3 regions of the Lysinibacillus sp. YS11 genome follow, and region 3 is predicted to be linked to each of the others. Evidence: riboswitches for the same ligand, from Rfam matches in the RefSeq annotation. Region 3 holds a riboswitch; each other region holds the start of a gene.
The links. Region 3 has a riboswitch for thiamine pyrophosphate ahead of thiM (hydroxyethylthiazole kinase). Riboswitches for the same ligand answer to the same signal wherever they lie in the genome.

Region 1: another riboswitch for thiamine pyrophosphate. It lies ahead of LBYS11_RS11805 (ABC transporter substrate-binding protein); the one in region 3 lies ahead of thiM (hydroxyethylthiazole kinase).
Region 2: another riboswitch for thiamine pyrophosphate. It lies ahead of thiT (energy-coupled thiamine transporter ThiT); the one in region 3 lies ahead of thiM (hydroxyethylthiazole kinase).

Annotation. Positions count from the first base shown of each region.
Region 1 is NZ_CP026007.1:2,386,894-2,397,784, forward strand. Features, by position in the region: gene LBYS11_RS11780 (solute symporter family protein) at 1-1,029, shown strand, start outside; gene LBYS11_RS23255 (hypothetical protein) at 1,127-1,303, shown strand; gene LBYS11_RS11785 (TatD family hydrolase) at 1,330-2,079, opposite strand; gene LBYS11_RS11790 (ABC transporter ATP-binding protein) at 2,069-2,818, opposite strand; gene LBYS11_RS11795 (ABC transporter permease) at 2,793-3,566, opposite strand; gene LBYS11_RS11800 (thiamine-binding protein) at 3,566-3,856, opposite strand; gene LBYS11_RS11805 (ABC transporter substrate-binding protein) at 3,858-4,853, opposite strand; TPP riboswitch at 5,007-5,117, opposite strand; gene parC (DNA topoisomerase IV subunit A) at 5,226-7,664, opposite strand; gene parE (DNA topoisomerase IV subunit B) at 7,661-9,637, opposite strand; gene plsY (glycerol-3-phosphate 1-O-acyltransferase PlsY) at 10,199-10,801, shown strand; gene LBYS11_RS11825 (HesB/YadR/YfhF family protein) at 10,821-10,891, shown strand, end outside.
Region 2 is NZ_CP026007.1:3,921,872-3,932,762, reverse strand. Features, by position in the region: gene LBYS11_RS19780 (aminopeptidase) at 1-421, shown strand, start outside; gene LBYS11_RS19775 (SGNH/GDSL hydrolase family protein) at 453-1,355, shown strand; gene LBYS11_RS19770 (exonuclease SbcCD subunit D) at 1,496-2,653, shown strand; gene LBYS11_RS19765 (AAA family ATPase) at 2,650-5,730, shown strand; gene LBYS11_RS24040 (hypothetical protein) at 5,771-5,893, opposite strand; gene LBYS11_RS19760 (magnetosome magnetite crystal formation protein family) at 5,949-6,272, opposite strand; TPP riboswitch at 6,398-6,505, shown strand; gene thiT (energy-coupled thiamine transporter ThiT) at 6,639-7,199, shown strand; gene map (type I methionyl aminopeptidase) at 7,362-8,117, shown strand; gene LBYS11_RS19745 (hypothetical protein) at 8,089-8,859, opposite strand; gene LBYS11_RS19740 (polyphosphate kinase 2 family protein) at 9,059-9,883, shown strand; gene LBYS11_RS19735 (GNAT family N-acetyltransferase) at 10,044-10,631, shown strand; gene LBYS11_RS19730 (beta-class carbonic anhydrase) at 10,704-10,891, opposite strand, start outside.
Region 3 is NZ_CP026007.1:3,406,000-3,416,890, forward strand. Features, by position in the region: gene LBYS11_RS17040 (M24 family metallopeptidase) at 1-844, shown strand, start outside; gene ald (alanine dehydrogenase) at 896-2,011, opposite strand; gene LBYS11_RS17050 (universal stress protein) at 2,433-2,882, shown strand; gene LBYS11_RS17055 (class I SAM-dependent methyltransferase) at 2,944-3,873, opposite strand; gene tpx (thiol peroxidase) at 3,963-4,466, opposite strand; gene LBYS11_RS17065 (RDD family protein) at 4,591-5,217, opposite strand; gene sppA (signal peptide peptidase SppA) at 5,230-6,243, opposite strand; gene mbcS (acyl-CoA synthetase MbcS) at 6,429-8,012, opposite strand; TPP riboswitch at 8,203-8,300, shown strand; gene thiM (hydroxyethylthiazole kinase) at 8,384-9,151, shown strand; gene thiD (bifunctional hydroxymethylpyrimidine kinase/phosphomethylpyrimidine kinase) at 9,139-9,963, shown strand; gene thiE (thiamine phosphate synthase) at 9,953-10,597, shown strand; gene LBYS11_RS17095 (alpha/beta-type small acid-soluble spore protein) at 10,668-10,886, opposite strand.

The DNA of each region.
Region 1 (10,891 bases), 1.0 Mb from region 3:
GCAACATCTTGGGTACAAATTATTAAAGCTTGTCTTTTAATGTTGGGTACAGTTATTATTTCGTTCTTAGTATTAAAAGAGTTTGGCTTCAGTATCTCTACAATGTTTAAAGAAATGACAACGGTTACTGACAGTGGAGCTGCTTATTTAAACCCAGGTCTTAAATATACAAATGGACTTGATACAATCTCTATGTTAATTGCGTTAGTATTAGGTACTGCGGGTCTTCCACATATCTTAATGCGTTTCTTCACAGTAAAAGACGCGAAAACAGCTCGTTCATCTGTTATTTGGGCTACTTGGATCGTAGGTATCTTCTACGTTCTAACAATTTTCTTAGGCTTCGGTGCAGCAGCATTCGTTGGGAAAGAAGATATTATCGCAGCAAACGCTGCAGGTAACATGGCTGCCCCACTTCTTGCGGAAGCACTTGGTGGCGACATTCTATTCTCATTCGTTTGTGCAGTAGCATTCGCAACAATTTTAGCGGTAGTAGCAGGTCTTGTACTTTCTGGTGCATCTGCCCTATCTCATGATATTTATGGACAAATTATCAAAAAGGGTAAAATTACAGAAAAAGAGCAAGTTCTTGCAGCTCGTATCGGTTCGATTACAATCGCTGTTATTTCTATCCTATTAGCACTTGGTGCACAAACATTAAACGTTGCATTCTTAGTATCTTTAGCATTCTGTATCGCAGGATCTGCTAACCTTCCAGTTATCATCTACACAATTTATTGGAAACGCTTTAATACAGCGGGTGCTGTTACTGCGATGTTAACAGGTTTAATCTCTGCGTTAGTATTAGTTGCTATGTCTCCAAACGTTTGGAATCCAGTTGAAGGTAAGGCAATTTTCGTTGGTGATCCTTTAATTATGTTAACGAACCCAGCCTTAATCTCTGTACCACTTGGTTTCCTTGGTGGTTTCATCGGCACATTACTTTCTAAAGAAACAGATGATGCGAAGTATCGTGAAGTTGACGTTAAAGCAAACACAGGTATTTCTGTACAGGACGTATCTCACTAATACACTCGACAGCCTCGTAAGTATCTTGCTTACGAGGTTTTACTTTTTCTTCCCTATTCGCTACTATAGAATTAAAAATGAATTGGAGGCGATGCTCATGTCACAATCTAAAGCTAAAAAGAAACGGATGCACATTAAACGCACAGTTGGTAAAGATGTTGAAAAAAAACGACAATCTATCTCTTTTAGTACACATGAACGTCTAACGAAAACAAAAAACGAAAAATTGGAGCATGATTATACGAAATATAAAAAGCAGTATAAGGACGAATAACTCGTACCCTATACTGCTTTTTCTTATTAAAGCCGATAAAATGTTTTCGTGTTTTGCGTAATAATTTTGGCCACTTCCTGTGTTGATAGCCCTTTGATGGAGGCAATCACCTCAATCGTTGAGTGCATCATCCAGGGAGATGTACGCTTCTTCGTAAACGGTCCCTCAAACGGCCAAGGACCATCCGTTTCTACCATCATTAGTTCAATGGGATAAGCATGAATTAGCTGTTGAATTTCCTCTTCGTACAAGCAATCTGGCGTAATGGAAATAAAATAACCACGCTCTATCATGCGCTTCACAATAGCTTCATCCCCTTTAAACCAATGAAAATGGGCTTCGTGAAGCTGATGTTTTTCCAGCAAATCACACACAATATGGGCGTCCTCATATACTGCGTGTAACACAATTGGCTTGTCCAGTTCCTTCGCCAATACAACAAAACGCTCTAATAGCGCCACATAGGGACGTTCATCAATCGCTTGCTCTTGTTTTAAATAATAAGGTAGACCCACCTCACCAATAGCAACCATATCATCCTGATGCGAATGAATCCAATCAAATAAAGCTGTCTCATCATTTGGACTTAGTAAAGGCTGTTCAGGATGAAAGCCAAATGCAGCCTTTACTTGCTGATAGCTATTCGATAAACGCAACGTTCTTTCACAAGAGGAAAATTGCATACTAACCGCGATTACAGCTTTCACTTCTTCTAATAAGGAAGGAATTTCCTCATCAGTGTACTGATCCAAATGAATATGCGCATCAATCAACATACATATCACCCTTTTCCTCCTGTAAATACATAAATAATTGTTGCTTTAACGCTGTGAATGCTGCAGAATGTCGAATTTCCTCTTTCCGAGGTCTCTCAAACGGCACGATGATTTCCTTTTTAACGGTAGCTGGACGTTTGGTTAAAACAAGTATGCGATCTGCTAAAAAGAGAGCTTCCTCAATACTATGTGTAACAAATAGAATGGATTTGCGGTACTCTTCCCAGATAGATAAAAGCCATGCTTGCATTTCCAGTCGAGTAAATTCATCCAACGCAGAAAATGGTTCGTCTAAGCATAAAATCGGCTTATCACTGACCATTGCTCGAATAAAGGACACACGCTGCTGCATGCCTCCAGACAGTTCGTTCGGGTAGGCATGGATAAAAGAGGCAAGACCAACCTTTTCTAACCATTCCTTGGCACGTTCAACATTTGGTTTATGTTGTAATTCCTCTACAAGCGTGACATTTTCTACTATTGTACGCCAGGGTAATAGACATGGCTGCTGTGGCATATAGCCAATCGTTCCTTTTTTTTGTTGGATATCCTCTCCATTTAATAAAATGGCTCCTTGGTCAATTGGCGAAACACCACCAATTAATTGAAAAAGTGTACTTTTACCACTGCCTGAAGGACCAACGATGGCCACAAACTCTCCATCCTTGACGTCAAAAGAAAGTTGATCAAGGACTTTGAGCGCATCGAAGGATTTAGCGATGTTTTGAATGCTGAGCATGATAGCCTCTTCCCTTCACCATGAATTTTTCAATTAAACGAATACCACTAAACAATAGTAAGCTCAAGAGAACAATCGCAAAAATTGCCACAAATACGCGATCCGTACGGAAGGAGGATTGGGCTAGGGTCATGTAAACACCAATACCCTTTTTTGCACCAAGCCACTCCGCAATCACAGCCCCCATCACACTATATGTAGCCGCAATTTTAATGCCTGAAAAAATAGCGGGATAGGCATAAGGCCATTCCAGCTTCCAAAAGGTTTGTGCCCTTGTAGCACCAACCATGGCAAAATAATGCTTTAATTCTGGAGCAGTTTGTCTAAATCCATCCATCGCTGCAATGACAATCGGGAAAAAGCACACAAGACAGATAATGATAAGCTTCGGTAATAAGCCAAAGCCAAACCAAATAATAAGGAGCGGTGCCAAGACTAGAATAGGAACATTCTGCGACATAATAAGAATTGGATAAAACAGTTCTCGAATAAATGTAAATCGATGCAACACTATTGCCACCGTTAGCCCACAAGCGATGCCAATGGCTAATCCTAGTAGAGCTAATTGTACTGTAGCGAATGCATGTGGTAGAAAGGTTTGATACGACTGGATGGCTTCTGACAAAATACTACTTGGTGTGGGTACTAACCAATGAGGAACTTCAGCAAACCGCACGATTAGTTCCCATATGAACAAGAGGAAGGCGATAAAAATTATCGTCCTTCCCTTCTGTAATGCACGTTTCATTACTGATATTTCTCCGTTAATGTATCCATCGTAATACCCGTTGGCTGATATAAAATTTTCACTTGTGTAATGACATTAATGGCACCAAGTTCGATCATCTTCTCATTCATTTTTTCAATGATTTGGAGCAATGTTGAAAGCTCACCCTCCATCGTTGTTTCCAATGGATGTACCTCATATTTCACCCCAGAAGCATCGATCACCGCAATTGCTGCATCGACATATGGTATAACATCTTCATATTTCTCTGTCTTCGGAATGATTTGTACACTGATTAATGAATTTGCCATCTTATTTGGCCTCCTTTTTAGGTAAGAAATCATTAGTAAAGGCTTTTTTCGCATCAAATTCGCCCTCTAATACTTGATTGCTAGACATCCATTTCGCGTAATTTTCCCACACAGAAAGCTTTTGCTCTCCCCATTGCTTGGCATCATCCTGATATTTATCAGCCAGCCATTCCTGACTTTTATGCACTAACGCTTTATCTAAATCAGGGGCCGCTTCGATTAAAATATCAGCCGCTTCACTTGGGTTTTCAATTGCGTATTCATAGCCCTTCGATGCAGCTGCCACAAAGGCTTTGACTACATCCGGGTTGTCCTGTATCATTTTTTCATTTGTAGCTAAAACTGGCGTATAATAATCCAATTGATCACTATAATCTGTAAGATATAGCATATTAATCTTTTCCCCACGCAGCTCAGCCTCAATCCCAGTCCATGCATAATAAATCCAAGCAAAATCTATATCTTTTTCCATCATTGTGAAGAAATCTAAATCCCCTGCATTGACGATATCTAGCTTATTAATATCTGCCTTTTCTTTTTGCATGAGTGATTGTAAAACGGCTTGCTCTAATGGTGCGCCCCAACCACCATAGGTTTTACCTTCAAAATCCTTTGGTGATGTAATGCCCTTCGAAGCAATAGAAGCAAAGCCAGATGTATTATGCTGTATAATTGCTGCGATGGAGACCAGCGGCACATCTTGGACTCGTGCCTGTGTTATGCCTTCCTGATAGCTCACGCCAAAATCCGCCTTTCCAGAAGCAACAAGCTGATCTGCGCCCGCCTCACCAGGCATAATAATATCAACATCTAAACCCTGTTCCTCAAAATAACCGAGTTTTTTGGCAACATATAGTCCTGTATGATTTGTATTCGGCGTCCAATCCAGTACCACAGACACCTTTTTCAGCTTGTCTGCAGCCTGCTTGTCATCCTTGTCACTACAGCCTACTAATGTCAATAGTGCTGCCAATAAAATAAAAAACCATTTTTTCATGCGAAAGCCTCCCAGTTTGTAATATGAAAGTGTTCATGAATGAATGTTGTCACCAGAAGAAAGCGTATACAATGTTGGCAAGCTGTTGCTTGAAAACATAAAAAAACGCCTAGGATTCCTCCCAGACGTATTGCAATCAATCTTCAAAACTTTGCTTTTTGAATAGATGTTCCCTACGCTGGTACGAGCCAAATCAGGTTCAAAGGGTCAGCGTCTACCGGACACAATCTCAGCTAGCAATTACTAGCCCCCCTACATTCTTTCGCTATGAACTTTTCGATGATTATTATACCCATAGTTTCACTTAAATGACAAGGTGCTATTTTTGAATAGAGCTTAAAGCCCAGCGCTCCTAAGAGGCTGGGCATGCTTTTAGCTTGGTTTCTGTTCTTTTTTGGCTGTTACAACATGAGAAATTGCTCCATCTGTTGCAATATCCACTTTAAATGAACCATTGGAATGGCGATCCGCACGAGACAATGCTTGTACGTCAATCATCTCTTGAACACCTTTTTCAGTTTCAATCACAACCTGCTCCTCGTCTGTTGCTTGAACAACTGCCACAATTCGGTGAGGGTTTGCTTTTAACTCTGTTAATACTTTTAGTCCACGTTTTGCACGACTTGCTACTTCAACTTCAGCGACATTCATTTTCTTCACGGCCCCACGCTGTGTCACAATCACTACATAGTGGGTAACATCAGGCTGTAATACATTGACTCCAACTAAGGCTTCTCCATCTTTTAGTGTGATCCCTTTCACACCACCTGTTTTCACACCTGTCACAGGTAGTTCCTCCATTGGGAAACGAATCGCATAGGCTGTATCCGTTGTGAGCATCAGCTCCACGTCATCTGTTACAAATGATGCATAGATCATCGCATCACCAGCCTTGACATTCATCGTTTTAATTGGCTTTGAATAACGCGTTACCGCATAGTCTGCGAGTGGTGAGCGCTTAATTTGGCCATCTTTTGTGGCTGTGAAGACATACGTATTTGGTTGGTCAAATGTTTCGAAACCATAAACCGCAATAATCGATTCATCTTCCCCTGTTGGTACAATACTTGAAATATGCTGGCCGAGATCCTTCCAGCGTATATCAGGCAGCTCATGAACAGGCTGATAAATATAATTGCCTCGATTTGTGAAAAGCAGTAGATGGTGCTGTGTATTTAAGTTTGCTTCATACAATAAATAATCTGAATCCTTCATGGCAAAATCTTGCCCGTTTGAAGCGGCATGAGAACGTGTGGATGTACGTTTAATATAACCATCCTTCGTTACTGTTACGACAACCTCTTCACTTGGCACAAGGACATCCAATGTAATTTTAATTTCTTCAATTTCTTGCTCAATCTTCGAGCGGCGAGGCTCTGTAAAGCGTTTCTTAATATCTAGCAACTCTTGTTTAATAACACGCACAAGCTTAGCCTCACTTTGCAGAATCCCCTCTAGCTTCGCAATTAGCTTATTTAACTCGTCCTGTTCCTGACGAAGCTCTGTAATATCCGTATTCGTTAAACGATATAATTGCAGGCTTACAATGGCCTCTGCCTGTACCTCTGTAAAATCAAACTTTGCTTGTAAATTAAGCTTCGCATCCTTCTTATCATTTGAAGAACGAATCGTCGCAATGACTTCATCTAAAATGGAAAGGGCTTTAATTAATCCATCTACAATATGGGAACGATCCTTTGCCTTTTGCAAATCATAAATAGAACGGTTTGTTACCACTTCTTTTTGATGGGCAATATACGCATCTAGCAATAATGGCAATGTCATCATCGTTGGACGACGATTATGAATGGCAATCATATTAAAATTATAAGCTACCTGTAAATCCGTTGTTTTAAACAAGTACTGTAAAATTCCTTGTCCTGGTACATCCTTTTTCAGCTCAATTACGACACGTAAGCCTGTACGGTCTGATTCATCTCGAATTTCTGCAATGCCTTCTAGTCGTTTATCTACACGTTGCTCATCAATTTTTTTCACAAGATTCGCTTTATTTACATCATATGGTAACTCAGTGATAACAATTTGCTCTTTACCACCCTTAATTGGTTCAACAACTGCTTGTGCACGGACGATGATTTTACCACGACCTGTTTCATACGCCTTTTTAATGCCATCAACACCTTGAATGATTCCACCCGTTGGGAAATCAGGTCCTTTAATCACCGTCATCAATTCATCTACAGTAACATTAGGCTTGTCTAAGCGCATCAACACAGCATCCAGTACTTCATCTAAGGCATGTGGCGGAATATCTGTCGCATAACCAGCGGAAATTCCTGTAGAGCCATTGACTAAAAGGTTAGGAAAACGTGCTGGTAATACAGTTGGCTCCATATCCTGATCATCAAAGTTTGGCACAAATTCGACCGTTTTCTTGCCAATATCTCGTAGCATTTCAGCGGCAATAGCTGATAGTCTCGCCTCTGTATAACGCATTGCAGCTGGAGGATCGCCATCTACCGAGCCATTGTTCCCGTGCATCTCAATAAGCATATGACGTGCCTTCCAGTCCTGACTCATCCGTACCATCGCTTCATACACAGAGCTATCGCCGTGCGGATGATAGTTACCAATTACATTACCCACTGTTTTTGCGGATTTACGGAACGGCTTATCATGTGTGTTGCCTTCCGTAAACATCGCATATAAAATACGGCGCTGTACTGGTTTAAGACCGTCACGTGCATCAGGCAACGCGCGGTCTTGAATAATATATTTACTATAGCGACCAAAACGGTCACCCATTACTTCTTCTAACGGTAAATCTTGAAACTTTTCTGTACTACTCATGCTTGGTCCTCCTCTTGTTGGATGAATTCATTCTCTAAAATGTTAGAATCATCCTCCATACCGAAGTCTACATTGGCTTCGATCCATTTACGACGTGGTTCCACCTTATCACCCATTAACGTCGTGACACGTCTCTCCGCTCGTGCACCATCCTCGATTGTGACACGAATCAATGTCCGTGTTTCAGGGTTCATCGTTGTGTCCCACAGTTGGTCTGCATTCATCTCACCAAGACCTTTATAGCGCTGTAATATGTAACCCTTTCCAACCTTCTTGATGGCCTTTTGTAAATCACTTTCTGTCCAAGCATATTCAATGACTTCTTTTTTCCCTGTACCTCTTGAGACTTTATAAAGCGGCGGTAGTGCGATATAGACTTTCCCAGACTCAATGAGCGGACGCATATAACGATAGAAGAATGTTAATAGCAAGACTTGAATATGTGCCCCATCCGTATCCGCATCGGTCATGATGACTACTTTATTGTAGGCAGAATCCTCCACCGCAAAATCCGTACCAACACCTGCCCCAATCGCATGGATAATCGTTGAAATTTCTTCGTTTTTCATAATATCCTGTAGCTTGGCTTTTTCTGTGTTGATTACTTTCCCGCGCAATGGCAGAATCGCTTGGAATGTACGGTCACGACCTTGTTTAGCAGAGCCACCCGCAGAATCACCCTCGACTAAATACAGCTCATTTTTTGCCGCATTACGTGACTGAGCTGGCGTTAATTTTCCAGATAAAATCGTACTACCCTTTTTGTTTTTCTTGCCATTTCGTGCATCCTCACGCGCTTTACGAGCTGCTTCACGCACTTGCTGCGCTCGAATCGCTTTACGAACAAGAGAAGCTGATAACTCTGCATTTTCCTCTAGCACATACAAAATTTGCTCAGACACTACACTATCTACTGCAGAACGAGCTTCACTTGTCCCAAGCTTGCCCTTTGTTTGTCCTTCAAATTGCAGTAAATGCTCAGGGATACGAACAGACACGATCGCTGCTAAGCCCTCACGAATATCTGTCCCCTCAAGGTTTTTATCTTTGTCCTTTAATAGGCCAATTTTTCTTGCATATTCATTAAAGACACGTGTCAATGCTGCCTTTGCACCCGTTTCATGTGTACCACCATCACGTGTACGGACATTATTAACGAATGATAAAATCGTTTCTGAATAACCATCGTTATACTGGAAAGCGAACTCTACTTCGATTTCATCCTGTACGCCTTCTACATATTTTACTGGATGAAGGACATCTTTTTCCTCATTCAAATACGCAACGAAAGCCTCGATGCCATTCTCATAAAAGAACACATCGCTCTTGCCTTCCTCGCGCTCATCAATTAATTCAATTTTTAAGCCCTTTAATAAAAAGGCTGATTCACGTAATCGTTCTGCTAACGTATCATAATTGAATTTTGTGACAGAGAAGATCGTTTCATCTGGTAGGAAATGAACAAGCGTTCCTGTCTGCTTGGTCTGCCCAATATTTTCAAGTGTTGTGACAGGCTGTCCACCATGTTCAAAGCGTTGACGATACTTTTTACCATCGCGATGGATTGTCACCTCTAAAAATGTTGAGAGCGCATTCACAACGGAAGAACCAACACCATGTAAACCTCCACTTGTTTTATAGCCACCTTGACCAAATTTACCACCAGCGTGTAGCACTGTAAAAATAATTTCTGGTGTCGGTTTGCCCATTTTATGCATACCGGTTGGCATCCCACGGCCAAAGTCGCGCACACTCATACTTTGATCTTTATGAATTGTGACAATAATATGAGATCCAAAGCCAGCCAGTGCTTCATCCACCGCATTATCTACGATTTCATACACAAGGTGATGAAGTCCACGGCCATCCGTAGAACCGATATACATGCCAGGTCGTTTGCGTACCGCTTCTAATCCTTCTAATACTTGTATAGCGTCATCATTATAGACGCTAGGTGACTGTTTATTCGTCAAAAAAATTCCCCTCCAAAAAACAAACACATGTTCTATTTATGTTCTCATCCTAATAATAATAGCATTTCCTGTCAATAGCTAGCGACAGGTCCAATAAAATTTTAAAATTTGCTCACAGTTTTGATCTTTTTTATTAATAGTAAACATCTTCAACAGTTGCTTAAAATTGGTATTTGAGCAAGACAGACTGCTTCTAGCTTCCATCATCATTTGACGCATTGAAGCCTACTTAGTTGCAAAATAAAGTTGTGATGCTTGCAAATAAAAGCACACTAACTCGTGCCTTGCGATTAAACAGGATAAAGTTAGACTTCTATTCTACCAAAGGAATGAGCGATTGACAAAATTGCCATTTTGCCTATATTTTTATAAAGGTTTTAGTGCTTCCTACAAATTTATGTCTAAAAGCCTAGTCCTCACTAATAGATTCTCTTTTGTATTGATTCAAGACTTCGGATGAAATCTCCTTCATAACATTGTAGATTAGCAAGAAAAAGTGTAAAATACTTGTTACAAACTATTAGTACCAAGTGATGGACTATGAATGAAAGGAGTCCAACTATGATCAATGGACTTATTATTTTATGTGCTTATCTAATCGGCTCTATACCTTCTGGATTATGGATAGGCAAAATTTTTTATAATACCGATATTCGTGAACACGGGAGCGGTAATCTTGGTGCGACCAATACTTTTAGAACATTAGGGAAAAAGGCTGGTATTATTGTTACGGTGATGGATGTCTTAAAAGGAACTGCCGCTGTCTTACTCGTGACACTTCCTGTTTTCTCTGATACTACACTCCACTCTTTATTACTGGGTCTTGTCGCTGTTATCGGTCATATGTTCCCGATCTTTGCCAACTTCCGTGGTGGGAAAGCTGTGGCAACGTCAGCTGGTGTATTATTAGGCTATTCTTGGCCACTCTTTGTCCTACTATTTATTACCTTTATTGTGACATTAAAAATCACAAAAATCGTCAGCTTAACATCAATGATAGCCGCTTTAGTAGCGCTTATCTATGCAATCGTTTATTATTTTATTACAGGTGACTTTGCATTAGGCATCTTGGTAGCCTTTTTATTTACCTTTATTATTTATCGTCACCGTGCCAATATTGCTCGTATTAAAAACGGCACCGAACCAAAGGTAAAATGGCTGTAGGAAGAGAGGAGCATTTGAAATGAATATTGCATTGACAGATGAAGCCCTACAATGGTTCAAACATGAAATGGAAGTTGAACCTGGTGATAC
Region 2 (10,891 bases), 520 kb from region 3:
CTATCAGGGCAATATCATCGATGGCTTTAAATTAACATTTGAAGAGGGCAAAATTATTAAGGCAGAGGCTGAAGTAGGACATGATTTATTGCAAGAGCTTATTCAAGTGGATGAAGGCTCAAGCTACTTAGGTGAAGTAGCACTTGTCCCTCACGAGTCACCAATTTCAGCGTCGGAAATTTTATATTTTAATACGCTGTTTGATGAAAATGCTTCAAACCATTTAGCTATTGGTGAGGCATATCCGACTTGCTTAGAGGGTGGTAGAGACCTAGAAAACGGTCAACTTGAAGCATTGGGTGCCAATATTTCTGTGACACACGAAGACTTCATGATTGGCAGTGGAGAAATGGACATCGATGGTATTTTACCAGATGGTACAGTTGAGCCAATTTTCCGCAAGGGTAGCTGGGCATTTTAAATTTTTAGTCAATAAGAAAAGAGGGAAGCAGATGAAACGATTATGTAGCTTGGTAGGTATGACAGTATTATTCATGACAATTTGTGTTTCATCTGCTTTTGCTCAAACAGAAACCTATGTGGCTATTGGCGATTCCTTAGCAGCAGGTCAAACACCCTACAAAGAAATTGATGTAGGGTATAGTGATTTGATTGCCATGAAATTAAGTTCGATTGGTCAATTATCATTTTATACAAAAGAACTTGCTTTTCCAGGCTTTACTACGGCGGATGTATTAGAACGAATACGATCTGAGGAAGCGGAAAATTTATTAGCAAATGCGACGCTTATTACAATTTCGGCAGGGGCTAATGATTTATTACGTCTTGTCCAGGTAAACCCAAATGCAGGAACCTTAGCTTTTTCACAGCTTCAGGCAGATTACGCTTTAAATTTGGCAAGAAAAAATATGCTATCGATTTTGGATGAATTAGAAGAACGTGCGCCTAAAGCAAAAATCTATGTTATAGGGTATTATTTTGCTTATCCAACAGTTCATCCGACGCAAAAAGAAGGAACCAATGCCCAGCTAGTTAGATTAAATACGATTTTACAACAACAAGCAGAGCAAGCTGGCGCAGCTTATATAAATGTCTATGATGCCTTTGGATTGAATGCAACCAACTACTTACCAAATAGTGCTGATGTTCATCCAAATATTGAAGGCTATCGACAAATGGCTAACTCATTTTTACAAGTTTATAGTGGTAGTGATGCTTTAAACATCTCTTCAGCAGAATTGCCAAAGCCAAATCCCAAGTCATTTGAGGAAATCCTAAAGCAACAATCATCAGCGAAACCTCAGAAGCAAAATGTGACACAACATCAATCTCCTCGTATGACTTACGTAATTCAGGGATTCCCGGGATATAAGGCATTTATCAAATACATCTAAATAACAGGTATCTAAGGCATCTTACTTATAAGATGCTTTTTTCTATGAAAACCAATTTTGGCTAGAACTACTAAACCTTTAGTGTTCACTAGATTGGGAATAGTCATGCTAAAATATAGAGAAGACTAGGAGGTACTAGAATGAAAATATTTCATACAGCAGATTGGCATTTAGGAAAGCTTGTTCAAGGTGTCTATATGACAGAAGATCAACATTATATTCTTCAACAATTTATACAAGCGATTGATGAGGAAAAACCAGATGTAATTATCATCGCAGGTGATTTATATGATCGTTCGATGCCTCCTATTGAGGCAGTTAATTTACTAAATGATGTATTAGCGAAAATAGTATTAGAGAAGAAGATTCCTGTTCTAGCAGTGGCGGGAAATCATGATAGTGCAGGTCGTTTAAATTTTGGTAGCCGTTTAATGAGTGATAGTGGTTTATATATTAAGGGCCAATTTACAAAAAATCATGCCCCTATTGTTTTGAATGATCAACATGGGGAAGTACATTTTCACCTAGTGCCCTATGCAGAGCCAGCTGCTATTCGCAACATCTTTGAAGATGAATCAATCCGTTCTCATCAAGACGCCATGCAAAAAATTATTGAGTATATCACGAAAGACATGGACACAAGTAAGCGTCATGTTTTTGTTGGACATGCCTTTGTGACGAAGTATGGTGAGGAGAAAGCAAATACTAGTGATTCCGAGCGACCCCTTTCCATTGGAGGCTCAGATTGTGTGAATGCAGCTTTATTCAAACCTTTTCACTATACGGCGCTTGGGCACTTACATAAGGCACATTTTGTTTTAAACGAAACCATACGCTATGCAGGCTCTATCTTAAAGTACTCGTTATCTGAGCATTTACATGAGAAAGGATTTTTAATCATCGAATTAGATGAGCAAGGTAACACCACAGTAAGTAAAAGAAAGCTTGTGCCAAGAAGAGATCTACGAGTAGTAGAAGGGCAATTAGAGGAGTTATTAACGCTCACACCAAGTGAGGATTATGTATTTGTTAGATTGACGGATAAAATATCTGTGACTTCACCGATGGAACGTATTCGTAGTGTATTTCCGCACGCTATGCATGTGGAGCGGAAGGTACTAAGACAAGATATGCCACGTGAACTACAAGTAGTAGAAGCTGAAAAACTAGAAGATATTGATTTATTCCGTTCATTCTTCACCAATATTATTGGCATTCAGCCTGATGAAGATACGGAACGCCTATTCACAGAGATGTTACAGGAGTTATTAGATGAGGAGCGAGAGACTGTAAAATGAAGCCTTTAAAGTTAACAATTACAGCGTTTGGTCCATATAAAGACACGGAGGTAATTGATTTTCAAGAGCTAGGGGAGCATCGATTGTTTGCCATTTCTGGAAAAACTGGTGCTGGTAAAACAACCATTTTCGATGCTATTTGCTATGCTCTTTACGGATCAGGTAGTGGGGAGGACCGGCAGGATACAGCTTTACTAAGAAGCGGCTTTGCACATGATGAAGTTTATACAGCTGTAGAACTCGTCTTTGAAATGCATGGAAAGGTCTATCAAATAGTACGACAGCCAGGTCATATTAAAGAAAAAAATAAAACGGTTACTGGAAAGAAAATAGAGCTAGCAGAAGTAAAAGACGGAAAGCTAGATTATAGCATTGTAGAAAAACAGCAAACGCTTGAAGTCGATAAGAAAGTGCAGGAAATCATAGGTCTCACAAAAGATCAATTTAGCCAAATTGTCATGCTACCTCAAGGTGAATTTAGAAAACTATTAACCTCTGATTCAACAAATAAAGAAGTAATTTTACGGAAAATCTTTAAAACAGATCGTTTCGGTGTCATGGCGAAAAAGCTTGATGCCAAGCGTAAAGAAGCAGAAAGTGATCTTGAGCGTGCCAAACAATTAAAAGAACATTTACTTGGTCAAATTGTGGGCGCCTTACCACAACGTTCTTCCACTTTATTCACAGTGATTGCTGATAATACCGAAAATTTACATCAACTGACAGAGGCACTTGATGAGGAGCTTAGCTACTATAAGAAATGTGGAGAAGATGAACAGTCATACTATGAAGAAGCGTATAGCCTTCATCAAAAAGAGCAGGAATATTATCGCTTAGCAAAAACGCTAAATGAGCAATTTGATGAACAAGCTAATCGACAGCAACGGCTACAAATGCTTTTACAACAGCAGGATTTATACCAAGCAAAGGAGAAGGAGATTGCTTTAGCAGAACAAGCAGAGCGACTGGTGCTCCTCGAACAACAATGCAAGGATTTACGTGCTGAACTGAATGTTAAAGAGATAGCATTTCAACAAGCAAAGGTTAAGCAACAGCAGTCACAAGAAAAGTTGCAAGAAGCGCAAGAAAAATATGAGATAGAGCAGGCTAAAGAATCTGAACGACAGCAAATCTTACAGCAGGAGATGCAGATGCTAGCGCTTTTACCGAAATTTGAAGCCTATGAAAACAATATACAGCAGCTGCAAATAGCGGAGCAATATGCTGAAAATGCAAAACGAGCAGTAAATGATAACGTCAAACTTTTGGAAAATGAACAAGAGCAATTACAGCATTTTTCTCAATCATTAGAAGGCTATGAAAAACAGGTTGAACCCTATGAAAGCTATTTAGAACAATTACCGAAACTACGGGAACAGGTTGCTTTAATCAAGCAAGCGGATAAATATAAACATGCCGTAGATTTAGCTAAGCAGGATGTAGTTGCTTCAGAAAGTCTCTATCAAGAAAGTAAAGAGGCACTTCAACTTTTGCAGCAACGATGGCTGACGAGTCAAGCTAGTATTTTAGCAGAACAACTGAAGGAAGGAGAACCCTGTCCTGTTTGTGGTAGTATGACACATCAGAAAGCACACAATGAGCAACTGGAAGTTATTGAGCTTGCTCAAGTGGAAGCATTAAGAGCGAAGGCATCATCAGACGAGCGTAAGTATTTAGAGAAAGAGGCATTTTTAGCATCAGCGCAGCAACTTCTTCAAGATACATGGCGACAACTCGAGGCTCAGCATATTAAGCAAGAAGACCAACCACAGATCACCGCTACTCTACATGAAGTGGAACAAGAGCTTGCTGCATTAAAAATTATTCAACATCAATTAGCTGATGTGCGATTAAAAATAAAGCATCAGCATGACCGAATAGAGCAGCTACGAAATAAGCATATGAAGCTAGAGCAATATTTAGCAGAGCAGATAAAAGAATGGACAAAATTACAAGCGGTTGTAGACGAACAACTTAAGCAGATGCCCCCTAATTTACCAACTTTACAGCAATTAAAGCAACAACTAAATGAAGTTAGTAAACAGAAAGAAGAGCTTCAAAAAAGTTGGCAAGTGAGTCAAGAAAATTTGCATGCAGCAAAGGAAGCAGCTAGCAATGCAACACTAACTGTAGAAATTGCCAAACAGTCCTTTGAGGAATTACAGCTTAAAATGAATGAAAAGCTTCAGCAATTTTCAGCAGATATGCAAGAAATAGGTTTCGAAAGCTATGAGGCTTATGCAACTGCTAAACGGAGTGCCATACAATTGGATGCACTTCGAAAAGCATGTAGCGACTATGCTTTACAAGTACACACGTTGCAAATTCAGATTACCGAAGGGGCTACATACCTTCAAGGAAAAGAGAAGCAAGATTTAGAGGCGATGGAAGCAAGAGTAGAACAGCATCGAGTTTCCTATGAGGAAGCATTTAAACGTTTACAACAGATCAATGGCTTTATACAAGCATGCCAAGGCTTTAGTAAAAAGGTGGAAGAAATAGCGAAAGAGCTTCATTTACTTGAACAAGAAGCAGGGCGAGTAAAGGAGCTTTATGGATTATTAAATGGACAAAACTCGAAAAAGCTATCCTTTGAGCGTTATATACAAATTAACTACTTAGATCAAATTACAGAAGCTGCCAATATACGTCTGTATCATTTATCAAACGGTCAATTTGAGCTTAGACGTTCAGATAGATTAGAAAAGCATGCGAAGCAAAGTGGCCTTGGTCTTGATGTTTATGATGCTTATACAGATCAATTACGAGATGTCAAAACTTTATCAGGTGGCGAAAAGTTTAATGCTTCGTTGAGCCTTGCATTGGGGATGGCAGATGTGATTCAAAGCTACCAAGGTAATATTCATATTGAAACGATGTTTATTGATGAGGGCTTTGGCTCGCTCGATGAGGAATCACTAAATAAAGCAATCGATACATTAATTGATTTGCAGGATTCTGGTCGTATGATTGGCGTTATTTCGCATGTACCTGAATTGAAATCCGCGATGCCAGCAGTTTTACATGTGGAAAAAACATTAAATGGCCATAGTCAAACCCATTTTGAAGTGAAATAAAACGAAGGCGTATTTCCTTTAAAAGGAATACGCCTTCGTTTTATTTTTTTCGGGTTGTGGTTGTAGGCGTTGTGCCTTTTTTTGCAGCCATTACTTTTTTGACGATAGGAATAACAATAGGTGCTAACTTAACGGCAGTTTTTACAACGTTTGATACTTTCATCCCAAAACAGCTCCTTTTACAATTACTACTTCCTGTTTCACTTAAAAATAAAACATTAACGGATAACACGAACAGCCTGAATTATATTCCAAATCACAATACCTAGTGAGACGAGAGCATAGATGGCGAATGAAGCAAACCAAATAATCATCACTGTATTATTACTGGAGGTTGGATCTATACTAAATGTGGAAAAAACAAAGACAATAAAGAACAGGATGCCAAAAACAAAAGGAACTAAATGAGAGACAAGTGCACGAATCGAATGTTTTTTTACATCACTATCTTTTGTCACGAAATATACAATTAATGGAACGATAAAAGGGGCGAAGAAAATACTAAGATAACTAAAGGCAGCTAAAATTTTTTGATTCTCCATAGTTGTACCTCCTTTTTAAATATTTACGCATGAAAAACAGCAAAGTTTCAAAAAAATGATGTATGGAAGGTTGTAATCTTTCAATCCTTTGCGTACAATGAGAGTGTTCAAATAAATTCAGATGTAACGACCACAAGGGGAGCTGATGATGTCAGCTGAGACTGGGCACGTAATGCCTTGACTCTTCGAACCTGTAAGTTAACGCTTGCGTAGGGATGTGGATAGAAACCGACACTTGTACGATGTGAGGCTCTGTCCTGACATCGTTTTTTCCTCCTTAAAGGAAAAAGGTGTCAGAAAGAGACATATCAGCGCTTTTCTATTCCTGCTCTTGTATCCTACATCGGAACAAAGGAGAGAATATGTATGGACAAAAAAAGACTATTAATGCTAGTGGAGATTGCGATTTTTGCAGCGATAGGTCTCGTACTGGATCAGGTTTCCTTTAAAGTATGGGCACAAGGCGGCTCAGTTAGTCTTGTTATGGTACCGATTATGTTAATAGCATTTCGCTGGGGCTTAGTAGCTGGTCTTACTACGGGACTACTTGTGGGTGTTATGCAAACAATGTTTGGTTCTTATATCGTGCACTGGCTACAAGGATTACTAGATTATGGCGTTGCTTTTACTGTTGTAGGATTAGCGGCGGTTGTACGTGGACCAGTATTAGACGCTGCTAAACATATGAACAAAACAAAAATGGCACTTTATATAATCATAGGTACCGTTTTCGCAGGCTTCTTACGATACACAGCACATACAATTGCTGGTGCTGTATTTTTTGCCGAATATGCGGGTGACCAGAATGCATGGATCTATTCCATCATCTACAATGGTACATATATGCTACCAGCAACCATTTTAACGGCTGTCGTTGGTGTTCTTTTATTCACAGCCGCTCCCCAATTAATGCAAAGAAAAGCTTAATGCTAGTCCCTTCACAGGCGTGGAGGGACTTTTTTGTCGTGAATAACTCTTTTAGCACTTTGCAAAGTAGGAAAGCATACAATATTTAAAGCGTTTATCGTTATACGCATAAAAAGTTATGTTATATTAAAGAATAGATATTAGATGAAAGGGACGTTATACATGATTGTAAAAACGCAAGAAGAGATTGAAGCTTTTAAAAAAATAGGACGCATTTGTGCTGAAATTCGCGAAGCAATGAAAGCTGCTACAAAACCAGGTGTTACAACACTTGAGCTTGATGAAATTGCTGGTCGCATGTTTGCAGAGGCTGGCGCTATTTCAGGACCAAAGGGAGAATATGATTTTCCAGGGTATACATGTATTAGCGTCAATGAAGAAGTAGCACATGGTATTCCAGGAAAGCGTGTTATTCAAGAGGGAGATATCGTAAATATTGATGTTTCAGGCTCTTTAAATGGCTATTTTGCTGACACAGGTATTTCATTTGTTGTGGGTGATGGCTATGAGGACAAAGAAAAGCTTTGCCGTGTTGCTAAAAGTGCCTTTGATCGAGCAATGACAAAGGTAAAGGCTGGATCTAAATTAAATCAAATTGGTAAAGCTGTTGAACGCGAGGCAAATGCTAATGGGTTAACTGTTATTATGAATTTAACAGGTCATGGCTTAGGTCAATCTTTACATGATGAACCAAACCATATTTTAAATTATTACGATGCATGGGATACTACTATTATGAAAGAAGGTATGGTCCTTGCGGTTGAGCCATTTATCTCAGCAAAGGCAGAGCATATCGTAGAAGCAGGTGATGGCTGGACATTCGTGACGCCTGATAAATCACTTGTAGCTCAAATCGAACATTCAGTCATTGTAACAAAAGATAAACCAATTATCTTAACGTCATTAGACGAAGAATAGGATGTAATGAAAAAATCCTGCTAACCAATTTATTTTTGGTAGGCAGGATTTTTTTAATAAATAAAATGCCAACAAAGAGAACACCGCATAAAAATAAAGCAGCTGTAGTGACAAGTAGCTCATCAAAACCATTATGTATGGCGATTCCAATATAAGCCCAAATAAAAACACTTGGATACACAACATCAAAGTGATGGAAACGGATATGTAGCGCAATGGCTCCTCCTAAAGTAAGTAAAATCACTGCCCAAAGAGGCGTACTAAGACCAAAGCCGTTCCAACCATAAGCCGTTAACGTAAAGCTTGTATTTGTGATAAAAATAAATGTCATCCATGCTAAATAAATAGAGAAAGGAATACGACCAAACAAGGATTTGTCCTGAAGAGGGTACGTATTATACAACATAAACAAATACAAGACTAAGAGTAATGTAATGCCAAGAGAAACAATAAATAACTCATGGTGCCAGACATATATCGTCAATGCTTGTAATATATTTATGCAACTAAAAAGCGCAGACTGTTTCAAAGTTGTCTTTTTCATGTTCATAACTAACCAATAACCGAGTAAAAAATAAATGATAATCCAAATTACATGACTTACACTAACTGGTGCAAATACAACAGAAAAACGATTAGCGATTTCTAGCGAAGATTGACCGTTGATGTTCACGAAAAAGGATGAAAAGGTTAGGATGATTGAGACAAGATAAGAGATTGTCATCAAGATAAACCGAGGCATGTTTTCCTCTCCCTTCGTGTTAGATTGTATAGGGAAAAGACAAATAAGTATAGTACTGTCACTTTTTTTATTATAACGGAAATTTCCAACAATGTATCGTGTTGTTTTACTATTAATACCTACAATTTACCATGTCTGATAGGCATCCATATATTTCTTTAGTACAATAAGAATAGCCAAATAAAAGGAGTGAAGTTTCATGACACAAAATTTGAAAAATCTAGATCTAACTGTTGAACTAGACAAAAAGATGTATAAAAAGAAATTAAAAGTACTCCAATATGAAATGTTGAACGCACAACAATTTTTATTAAAAAACAAGATTGGCTTGATCTTGGTATTTGAAGGAATGGATGCAGCTGGTAAAGGTGGCGCTATTAAACGATTAATCGAACGTGTCGATCCCCGCGGTTATGTTGTACATCCTATTTCTGCTCCTCAAGCTCATGAATTACGCTACAATTATTTACAACGATTTTGGAGAAAATTGCCTCAACATGGGCAAATCGCTATTTTTGATCGCTCGTGGTATGGCCGCGTACTAGTAGAACGCATCGAAGGATTCGCAACAAAGGATGAATGGTCTCGTGCTTATGAAGAAATTAATAATTTCGAGAAGATTTTAACTGCAGGAGATTACATAATTATTAAGTTCTGGCTTCATGTTTCAGATGAGGAGCAATTAAAACGCTTTAAAGAACGTGAACAAAACCCTTATAAATCTTGGAAGTTAACAGCCGAGGATTGGCGCAATCGAGATAAAACACCTCAGTATATTGAAGCAGCAAATGCGATGTTTGAAAAGACAGATAAAAAAGATGCACCATGGGTCTTAGTCGCTGGAGATGACAAAAAGTATGCACGTGTTCAGGTGCTACAGGAAACTATTGCACACATTGAACGAGAGGCTCAAAGGCGTGGTCTTCATTTAACAAATGTGTTAGACAATACTCAACTAGAGGATGCTGATTCCTCCAGCTTAGAAATAGTAAACGAGAAAAAGAAAGAACAAAAAACTAAATAATTGAATTGTGCTGCTATGACAATAAGACATAAGCTGTTTTGGTTGTAGCAGCCTGTTTTTTTACATACAATGAAATATAAATAGGGTTTGCAATTATGGCTTGTAGCCAATGAAACAAAGAGAAATGTATTGATTTTTATTGGAAGGCTAGTGTGGAGAAATGGTGCTTAAAATTTGGAATCTATTAAGAAAAAAGGGTGGGAATGTGGTAACAATAAAGGGGGAAAAATGCTACATCCGCACATTCCAAGAAAAAGATGCACGAAGTTTAACGGGTCTCGTAAGCCGTAATAAATACTTTTGGTCTATATACGAGCCACTGCAAAGACCTGAATACTATACAGTCGATGCTCAATACAAAAAAATTCAAGAAAGTCTCTATTTAATGGAGTCTAAGCGTGAATTTACTTTTGGTATTTTTGAGCATAGTACAAATAATCTAATAGGGCATATTGCACTTTATGCTGTCAAACGCTTACCGTACTCGAGTGCATTTGTTGGCTATGCGATGGATGAGATTTATGTTGGAAAGGGCATTGTCACAGAAGCTGTGAATATGGTGGTCCGATTTGCATTTGAACAAATTGGTCTACATCGTGTAGAGGCCTACGTATCGACACAAAATAATGCCTCCATGCGTGTATTAGAGAAGGCTGGATTTCAGCAGGAGGGTCTGCTAAGAAAGCTACTGTATATCAATGGTCATTGGGTAGATCACTATATGTATGCACGTTTAGAGGATGAATAGAAAAATAAGTGCCTATCTTCCACATAGAGAGGATAGGCACTTGCTCTTTTATGAATGTATGAAGAAATAATTTTATTGTTTATTTCCATCTTCAATTAAATCTAGATGACCTGTATTTGGATCAATTATTAAACCATGAACAGGTACGTCTTTTACCATTAATGGATGATTACGAATTGTATCGACACTTTTCTTAACACTTGTTGCTACATCACCGAAACCTCGTAAAAATTCTTTCAAATCAAAACCAGAATATTCCA
Region 3 (10,891 bases):
GATGGAAGTTCTTGCTCAAGCGATTGTAGCACGCCAAATCACCCCAGCTACATTTGCTATTGAAAAAGCACAACTCATTGTTGAGCGCTTGGAAGCTTTACAGCAATCTTTCCCTCAAGCTAGCTTTGTGCGTCTTGACGAAAAAATTAATGCGATGCGCGTAATCAAAGATGAAAGTGAATTAGAAAAATTACGTAAAGCTGCTGAATTGGCCGATTATGCAATTGAAATCGGTTGCAAGGAAATTGCTGAAGGTAAAACAGAAATGGAAATCCTAACAGCAATCGAAAGTGCCATTCAAGATAAAGGCTGTAAAATGTCTTTTGAAACAATGGTATTGAGTGGTCCAAAAACTGCCTCTCCTCACGGGAAGCCAGGTGCACGTAAAATTGATAAAGGTGATATGGTACTATTTGACCTTGGCGTTATTTACGATGGCTATTGCTCAGATATTACACGTACTGTAGCTTTTGGGGAGCCTAGTGAAGCACAAAAAGAAATTTATCAAACTGTTTTAGCTGCCAATACAAATGCTGTCGCAGCAGTAAAACCAGGTGTTCGTGCGATGGACTTAGACAAAATTGCGCGTGATACAATTACAGAGGCTGGTTATGGTGAATATTTCACGCACCGCCTTGGACATGGTCTTGGTATTTCTGTGCATGAATTCCCATCTGTTACAGGTGCCAATGAGATGACGATGGAAGAAGGTATGGTCTTTACGATTGAGCCTGGCATTTATAAATCAGATGTAACAGGCGTACGTATTGAGGATGATGTTGTCGTTACAAAAGATGGCGTTGAAGTATTAACAAAATTCCCGAAAGATTTAATCATTCTATAATGCAAAAAAGGAAGCAACTAGTGTGCTTCCTTTTTCTCTGTCCAGCAAAGTTTATTGAATTAATTCATCCACATTGACAAATGGTAGTCCTTGCGAATCTGCCACTGCTTTATAAACAAGTTGTCCATCTAATGTATTCACACCTTTTTTCAGTGCTGCATTATCAAGGCAAGCTTGTTTGTAGCCTTTGTTGGCAATTTGAAGTGCATATGGGATTGTATTATTTGTTAATGCAATTGTAGAAGTACGTGGTACCGCACCAGGCATATTTGCAACTGCATAGTGTACAACGCCATGCTTCACATATGTTGGATCATCATGTGTTGTCACACGATCAGATGTTGCAAAAATACCACCTTGGTCAATTGCAATATCCACTACAACAGAGCCGGCTTGCATTGATTGAATCATTTCTTCCGATACAAGTTTCGGTGCTTTTGCGCCTGGAATTAATACAGCACCAATAACTAAATCTGAATCTTTCACTGATTCTGCAATATTATATGGATTAGACATTAATGTTTGAACATCGCGTCCAAACATATCTTCTAATTGACGTAAACGTTCTGGGCTTAAATCGATAACTGTCACATCAGCACCCATGCCAACAGCAATTTTTGCAGCATTTGTACCCGCAATACCACCGCCAATTACTGTCACTTTTCCACGTTGTACACCCGATACACCACCTAATAAAATACCTTTACCAGCATGGTTTCTCTCTAAGAACTGTGCACCAATTTGTGTAGCCATTTTACCAGCGACTTCACTCATTGGTGTTAACAAAGGTAATGAACCATTTGCTAATTGTACTGTTTCGTAGGCAATTCCTACAACTTTTTTATTTAAAAGTGCCTGAGTTAATTCAACCTCTGGCGCTAAGTGTAAATAAGTGAATAAAATTTGACCCTCGTAGAAGTAATCATACTCAGAAGCTACAGGTTCTTTTACCTTCATAATCATTTCTTGGGACCAAGCTTCTTTAGCTGTTTGAACAATATGAGCACCTGCTGCAATGTAATCAGCATCCGTAAAGCTTGAACCTAGCCCCGCTCCTGTTTCAATGTACACTTCATGCCCTGCATGTGTTAAAGTGACAACTCCTGCTGGTGTCATTGCTACACGGTTTTCATTGTTTTTAATTTCCTTTGGAATACCAATCTTCATTGTTTCCTATCCCCTTCCATAACGTAAGAAATAAGCATCATTTATGTAACTAAACTTGATGCACCCCTTGCACTTCCATATTACCAAACAATTGCAAAAAAAGCTTTAACTAATGCAAATACAGATAAAATTTATAAGATTTCCAAAATAACAAATATTCAAACGTTGTATATCATTATAAATTACTATATTTAAAAACTAAAAAGGAGTATAGGTAGCAGTTAATGGAACTGATTCATGTGTAGTTGAAACCAATCAAAAGACGTTTACACACTGCAAATAGTGGGAATTAGATATTTATAATTAATTAACATTTCTACATGAAATGCCTTCACATTTTCATAATTTTTCTTGCGGAAAGTATTTCCTTTAGAAAATCATTTGGTATAATCAACATATACAAATCAGGGAGGTTTTTCAAATGGCTAATCATTATAAAAGCATTGTTGTTGCAGTAGACGGTTCAAAAGAAGCTGAATACGCGTTTCGTAAATCAATTGATGTTGCAAAACGAAACGAAGGTGCAGTGTTAAATCTAGTAAATGTAATCGATACTCGTTCATTTGCTGCTATCGAAGCATATGACCGTTCCATTGCAGAGCGTGCTCAAGCATTTTCTGAAGAACTATTAAATGGTTACAAAAAGCAAGCTGAAGATGAAGGTTTAACGAATGTTAATCTTATCATCGAGTATGGCTCTCCAAAAAATATCATAACAAAAGAGCTTTCTAACATCGTAGACGCAGATTTAATCATTTGTGGTGCAACTGGTCTAAATGCAGTAGAACGCTTCCTAATCGGTTCTGTATCTGAGGCTATTGTACGTTCAGCTAAATGTGACGTACTAGTTATCCGTACGCCTGAAAACTAATTTGTAATACATAAAAAGGTATCCTTGTATAGGATACCTTTTTACTTGCACTCAAGTGCAATTACTTGCCCTCTTTCCACATCTTCACTTTTTCAAAGAATAGCGCAAGTGCCTGCTTATTCTGCATATTTGGTACTTTAGCTAATAGGACTTCTTTAGGTGCTTTCAATTCCTTCGATTGTTTTTGTAAAATCACAATGCTCTTCTCTAATGATTTATTTGCAAACATCGAGTCAGGTAATTGAATAATCGCTTGAATCCACGCATGTTTTTGAATGTATTTGTGTAATTGCTTAGACTGCTCTGACTCAAACAGATGAGATGGTGCAAGGAAAAATAAATAGCCGCCATCCTTTGTATAATTCATTGATTGCTCGATGAATAAATGATGGGCATAACTCATCCCCTCCGCTGGACATAATTCATAATCGAGCGCCACTTCTTCATTTGGATAATAACCTACAGGTAGATCACAAACAACGGCATCCAATGGATTGACCAATAAATCTTCTAAGGCATCTTGACGGTATAAAGAAATAGGTTGTTCTGTTAAGTCAGCAGTTGCCGCAGCAAGACGAATAAGTAGCTCATCCACCTCTACACCTGTTGCTTCCACTTTTCCATCTAATAAATTCATAACCGTCAGTAATAAATTGCCCGTGCCTACTGCTGGGTCCATGATCGAGATCTTTTCATTTTCAAGACGCTCTGCAAAAATCTGCTCCACAAAGTAGCCCACTAATAGCCCTAACGTGTCAGGAGTCATTTGATGATTCGGCTGTGAGCCTTTGCGCATCCCTTTTAAAATAGCAATTTGAATAGCTTTACGAATATCCTCTTTTGTTGCATCTTTTTGAGAAAAATCAACTTCGCCATCAAGCCATGCCTCTAACCCATCTAATAATCCTTCTAGTAACGTTATATTGTGTTCTTTTTCGATTTTTTCGGCATGCTCATTTAGCAAACCAAATAACTTTTCGATATTTTCCATATCTAACTTCCTTTCACGCAGAAAAGAGCCGTGACAAACACTTGTCACAGCCCCTTTGTCTAGTATTATCTTAGCCTAAAAGCAGCTTATTATGCTAGTGCTTTGACAGCTGCAATGGCCGCTTCATAGTTTGGATGATCTGTAGCTTCAGGTACATATTCAACATATGTTACTTTATTGTTTGCATCCACAACGAATACTGCACGTGTCAGAAGACGTAATTCTTGAATGTATACGCCATATGCCTCACCAAATGAAAGGTCGCGGTGATCTGATACAGTTTGGACTGCATCTATACCTGCTGCACCACACCAACGCTTTTGAGCGAATGGAAGATCCACAGATACTGTATAAATGACTACATTATCACCTAAGTTAGCTGCTTCCTCATTGAATCGACGTGTTTGCGCATCACATACACCAGTATCTAATGATGGTACAACACTAAATAAACGAATTTTTCCTTCTGAATCATTTAATGTTACAGGTGATAGGTCATTCGCTAATACCGTAAAATCTGGAGCTTGATCGCCCACCTTTACTTCATTTCCTACTAGTGTCACTGGACCATTTTTAAATGTTACTTGTGCCATCTAAACGCCTCCTAATCATCATATGTACATAATATTACTAAATGAAGGGAATTAATTGCAACTATGATAGCTTACATACTTAGAAATAGATAAGACTGTCTCCTAATTTGAGACAGTCTTATGTTTATTGTTCATTTTTTTCCTCTAGCTTGGCTAAGTCTATTTTTTCTTCTTGCACAGTAATTTCTATATGTTCTTCTTGTTTTGGTAAAGTAGTCGGTGTTGAAGCCTTTTCAATAAAGATTTTTTCGTGTACCACTGTTGTATCGGCAAAATAATCATGTAAGCCTTGATTTTCTGGCAAAATCACTACCAAAATATACAGTGGCATAAAAATATTATTGATGATACGACCAATCCAATCACGGAATAACACATCTGACCAAGTTAGCTGATCGTGCTTTAATGAAATTACACGTAATCCGAACACCATTTTCCCTAGTGTTTGCCCAAAGAACTTGGTCATCAGCACAAAATAGCTATAGTAGAAAATTGCTGTAATAATAGAAATTGGCGCATACCAAACCGAATCAGATAAAGACCAATCCATTAAATAGAAGATAGGATTGACGAGTATTCCACCTACAGCAGAAATGATGAATCCGTCTAATAAAAATGCCCAAAATCGTACCCAAAAACCAGCAGTTTTTAATGCATAGTTTTTTTCATGTGCTGATTTTCCTGAAGTGTTTATATAGAAGCCATTTTCCAATGAGGGTGAACCTTGCATAACAATTTCATCGTTTGTCATTGTGCTCCCCCCTTAGTATTCCCCATATAGATACATCATTTTCGGAGCGCTATAGTCCGTCATGATTTTCATTAGCATTTTTTCTTCGGCAGAGGGACCGAACATGGAGCCAATTTTCATACCTACGTACGATTGCCAGCCACCCATATCGTATGAATACTCAAATAAAGCTGCATCTTCAAGTCCATAATCCTCACGAAGAGCTGCAATGGCCGCTTCTTCATCACCAATTTCATCAATTAACCCTGCTTCAAGTGCTTTTGTACCGCCAAGAATACGACCATCTGCAACCTTCTTCACTTCTGCTTCAGACATATTACGTCCCTGCTCTACAATATCTACAAATTCTTCGTACGTTTCATTAATCATATCTTGCATCATTGCACGTTCCTCTGCTGTCACTTCACGCATTGGACTTAGCATATCTTTATGCTCTCCCGATTTAAACGTTTCAAATTTGACTCCTACTTTTTCAGCCAGCTCTTGATAGTTAATTGATTGCATGATGACACCAATAGAGCCTGTTATTGTATCACGATGGGCAAATATTTTATCTGCTGGTGCAGAAATATAATAACCACCTGAAGCTGCCATAGAATCCATTGATACATAAATTGGAATTTGTCGTTCTTCTTTTATTTTTAGTAGCTTTTTATAGATATCTGCAGATTCCTTTACACCACCACCTGGTGAATTAACGCTTAAAACAACACCCTGTATGGACTCATCATATAAAATATTATCCAATTGTTCTAAGAAAAATTGATGATCATAGGCAACTGGTTGCCACAATGTACTTGAGCCGATATCTTGAATCGTTCCATCTACCTTTAAATAAGCAATTCGCTTATCAAAATTCTCCCCTTCAATAACATTTTCATATACATCTAAGCTATTACCTGCCATTAAGCTATCAAAATTACCTAGGAAATCTGCTTTAAATAGCGCAAAAATGGTATTAATTCCTAACGAAAATAGTAAAAGAACACCAGCCACTACTAAAGCAACCCACCTTTTTACATTCATGTCTTTCCGCCTCCTCAACACGTAATACGTATGACTTGCCAATTTGTTTCATTTTTTTGCAATAATTAAACACAAAAAGCTTTAAGCTATGTATTTCCTCATATTACCTTACCTAAAAAAATAAAAAAATCAAAGTCCATACCTTTGATGAACTTTGATTTTCGACATTATTTCCTAGGAAATGATTATAATTGGAGGTGTTTGATTTCTTGTTGCCGTAATTCGACACGTCTAATTTTCCCAGAAGATGTTTTTGGTAGTTCCTCTACAAATTCAATAGCACGTGGATATTTATAAGGAGCGGTCAATGATTTAACATGACTTTGGAGTGTTTGAATAAGCGCTCCATCACCTTTTTCACCATTGCGCAGAACAATAAATGCTTTGACAATATTTCCTCTTACTTTATCAGGGCTCGCTATAACAGCAGCCTCTTTTACAGTTGGATGTTTCATTAAAGCATCCTCTACTTCAAAAGGGCCAATTGTATAGCCTGAGGATATAATAACATCGTCTCCTCGTCCGTCAAACCAAAAGTAGCCATCTTCATCTTTATAGGCACGATCTCCTGTAATATACCAATCCCCACGAAATTGTAAATTTGTACGTTCAGGATCATTTAAATATTTTTTAAAGAGTGCTGGCGTTTCGCGATGAACAGCAATATCACCAACTTCTCCGATTGTAACAGGTTTGCCCAAATCATTAATAATTTCAACAGTGTTGCCAGGAGTAGGTTTTCCCATAGACCCAACTCTCGCTTCCATCCCTACCATTGTGCCTACCAATAATGTATTTTCCGTTTGTCCATAGCCATCTCGCACTTGTAATTTGAATGCTTCCAAGAATACTCTAATAACCTCACTATTTAATGGCTCACCAGCTGATACAGCTTGGCGAATTGCACTTAAATCATATTCATGTAAATTTTCAAGCGCTGCCATAAAACGATATTCAGTTGGTGTACAGCATAGTACATTGATTTTGAATCTCTCAAGCAATGCTAAATAAGAAGCTGCTTCAAATTTACCTTTGTAGACAAATGCAGTAGCACCACTGCCTAAAGTAGCTAGAAATGGACTCCAAATCCATTTTTGCCACCCTGGTGCTGCAGTCGCCCAAACAATATCATTTTCTTGTACACCCAACCAATGTGGTGCTGTTGTTCGTAAATGAGCATAGCCCCAACTATGCGTATGCACTGCTGCTTTTGGATTTCCTGTTGTTCCGCTTGTATAGGCTAAAAATGCATTGTCTGTGCTTTTTGTTGGGATAGGATTTATGTAGGTTGTAGGTTGATTATTCATTTTTTCAAGTATGTTCTGCCAAGGTTCATGTGCATTCCCTATGACAAATTGCGGTATGTCTTGTAAATTTCCCACTTTATCGAACTGTTCAATATAGGGTTCAAATGCAATAACTGCTTTAGCATTTGCATGATGAATTCGATACTCAATATCCTTTGTTCTTAACATCTCAGAACTTGGAATAATAGTTAAACCCGCTTTCAATGCAGCAATATACACAATATATGCTTCAACCGAACGTGGTACCATTACTAAAATGACATCACCTTTCTTTAAACCTTGCTTGGTGAATACATGTGCTGCTTGATTCGCTTTTTCCAATAAATGTGCATATGTAATACATTGGATGTCTTGGTTTTCTTCATAAATGATTAAAGCATTTTTGGCTGCATCCTGAGCATATTTTTCAATTTCCTCTACTATGTTATACCATTCTGGTGCAACTAAATCTTGTCTTTTCATGGCAATTGCCCCCTTTTGTTATGACACATTATAAAACTCTTTTTTCAGCATTTTCAATGGTTTGTGCTTAATTTCGGTAAAGTCATGACAACTATCATACCCTCCTATATGGCATCGGTCACATTTTATCTATAGGAAAACTTGCTATTGAATACAAATGAAAAGTATGGTACATTTTGGTCAACTAAAAGCAAGATTGCAGGGGGACTCGTAAGAGTTGAGAAGGTAAAACCTGACCCTTTGAACCTGTTAGTTAATACTGACGTAGGGAGCAATAAACATCGTTTTCAGATGAAAGGCTCTTTTCGTGCATTTTTACACAAAAAGAGCCTTTTTTGCATGCTTACGTCCATCCCTAAAGGAGGACTACAATGATTTTTCAAACAATTCGTCAACAGCAACCACTTATCCATTGTATAACCAATTATGTAGTGGCAAATTTTCAAGCAAATGGTTTATTAGCGATAGGTGCTTCACCAGTAATGGCCGATGACTACCAAGAGGTAGAGGAGATGGTGGCCATTGCTCAAGCATTATTAATTAATATTGGAACACTTAATGATCGCACAAAAAGTGCCATGTTATTAGCAGGTGAAAAAGCCAATAAACTTGGTATTCCTGTTATTTTAGATCCTGTCGGAGTTGGAGCCACAACTTATCGTAAGGAAACCGTAAGATACTTACTGGAAAACATACACTTTGCCGTGATTCGCTGTAATCTCGGCGAGCTAGCAGCAATAGTTGGTGTAAATTGGCAACAAAAAGGTGTCGATAGTGGTCATGGCACTATCGCTATGGAATTAGAAGCCACATCATTGGCTCAACGCTATCAATGCATTGTTATTGTCACAGGAGAACGCGATTTTATAACTGATGGCAAGCATAGCCAATGGATCGCTGGTGGTCATCCACAAATGACGGAAGTAACGGGTACAGGTTGTTTACTTAGCGCAATTTGTGGCGCAGCCTATAGTGTAAGCCATAATCCTTACCAACAATTAACAGAAACACTTACTTACTATAAAAAAGCAGGTGTACTGGCATCCGCATTTACTGCAGACATTGGTGATTTTCAAATAGCCTTACTCAATGCTATACATCGCTTATCAAAGGATGGTGCAGCTTCATGCATATTGTAACAACAATCGCTGGCTCAGATAGTGGTGGTGGCGCGGGTATACAGGCTGATTTAAAAACATTTCAGGAATTAGAAGTGTTCGGTACTTCTGTTATTACTGCTCTAACTGCTCAAAATACTTTGGGTGTAACAGGTGTTTGCCCTATTGACGTTTCCTTTATAAAAAAACAATTAGAGGCCTTAGTAGAAGATTTTCCAATCGCTGCGATTAAAACAGGAATGCTTTATTCCTCAGAAATTATCAAAGCAATTGCACACAAGATCAGGGAGCTAAACATTCCACTGATTGTTGATCCGGTGATGATTGCAAAAGGTGGGGAAAGCCTATTACAGCAAGAAGCTATCGATGCCTTACGCTCAACTTTATTACCACTTGCTACGGTTGTTACGCCCAATATACCCGAGGCAGAGACACTTACTGGGAGATCTATTCATCATTTTGAAGATATGAAAGAAGTAGCTCAAAGCTTGTTACAGCTAGGTGTACAATGTGTCATCATTAAAGGTGGTCATTTAGCAGATCCACTTTATGCCATTGATTATGTATTTTGCAAAAATGGACGTTCTTTTTCTTTGCAGTCTCCACGAATCCAAACAAAAAATACGCATGGTACTGGATGTACATTTTCCGCAGCACTTACTGCTTTTCTTGGACAAGGATTTGCTCTGGAAAATGCCATTATAGAAGCTAAAAAATTTATCCAATTAGCTATTATGTTTAATTTATCGATTGGAAATGGTCATGGACCCACTAATCATTTTGCTTATCAACAGTATAAGGAAGGCTGTGAGGTGATTATTCATGAAACGTGAGGATTTGGAGCTTTATTTTATTATGGGTACGAGCAATGTTCCTCCTCAAGAACAACCTATCTATATCCTAGAAAAAGCCTTGCAAGCAGGCATTACAATGTTTCAATTTCGTGAAAAAGGTCCTCACGCGTTAACAGGACTTGCCTATGAACAATTTGCACGCCAATGTCAAAAACTATGTCATCACTATCATGTGCCCTTTATCATTAATGACGATGTTGATCTAGCGATACGACTAGGAGCTGATGGTGTTCATATCGGACAAGATGATTTACCTGTAAGTGTAGCACGTAAAAGAATCGGGAACATGATTCTTGGTGTATCTGTCCATTGCGAGGAAGAATTGCAAATAGCTATTAACCATCAAGCTGATTATGTTGGTATCGGTCCAATCTTTCCAACATCCTCTAAAAGTGATGCACAACCACCATGTGGTACATCTTTTTTACAGGAGGCACATTCATTACATCCTGAATTACCAATTGTAGCAATTGGTGGAATAAATTTCACAAATGTACATTCTGTATTTCAAACGGGGGTTGATGGTGTTGCTGTTATTTCAGCTATTTGTCAAAGCAAAGATGTTGATCATACAGTAGCTACATTTAGATCCTTATCTCGTATAAATAAATGATCAATAAACAAACTAAAACCAGTGCCTTTTACGGTCACTGGTTTTAAGTTTATAAATGCTTAATCAGCATTTATTGGTTGTTGTTTGGCATACCTTTTAATTGAGATTCTGCCATTTGTACAAGACGTTTAGTGATTTCACCACCAACGGAACCGTTGGCACGAGCTGAAGCTTCAGCTCCTAATTGAACACCAAATTCTTGTGCAATTTCGTATTTCATTTGATCTAGTGCTTGTTGTACACCAGGTACTGCAAGCTGGTTTGAACTACGGTTGTTGTTTGAAGCCATGTTTC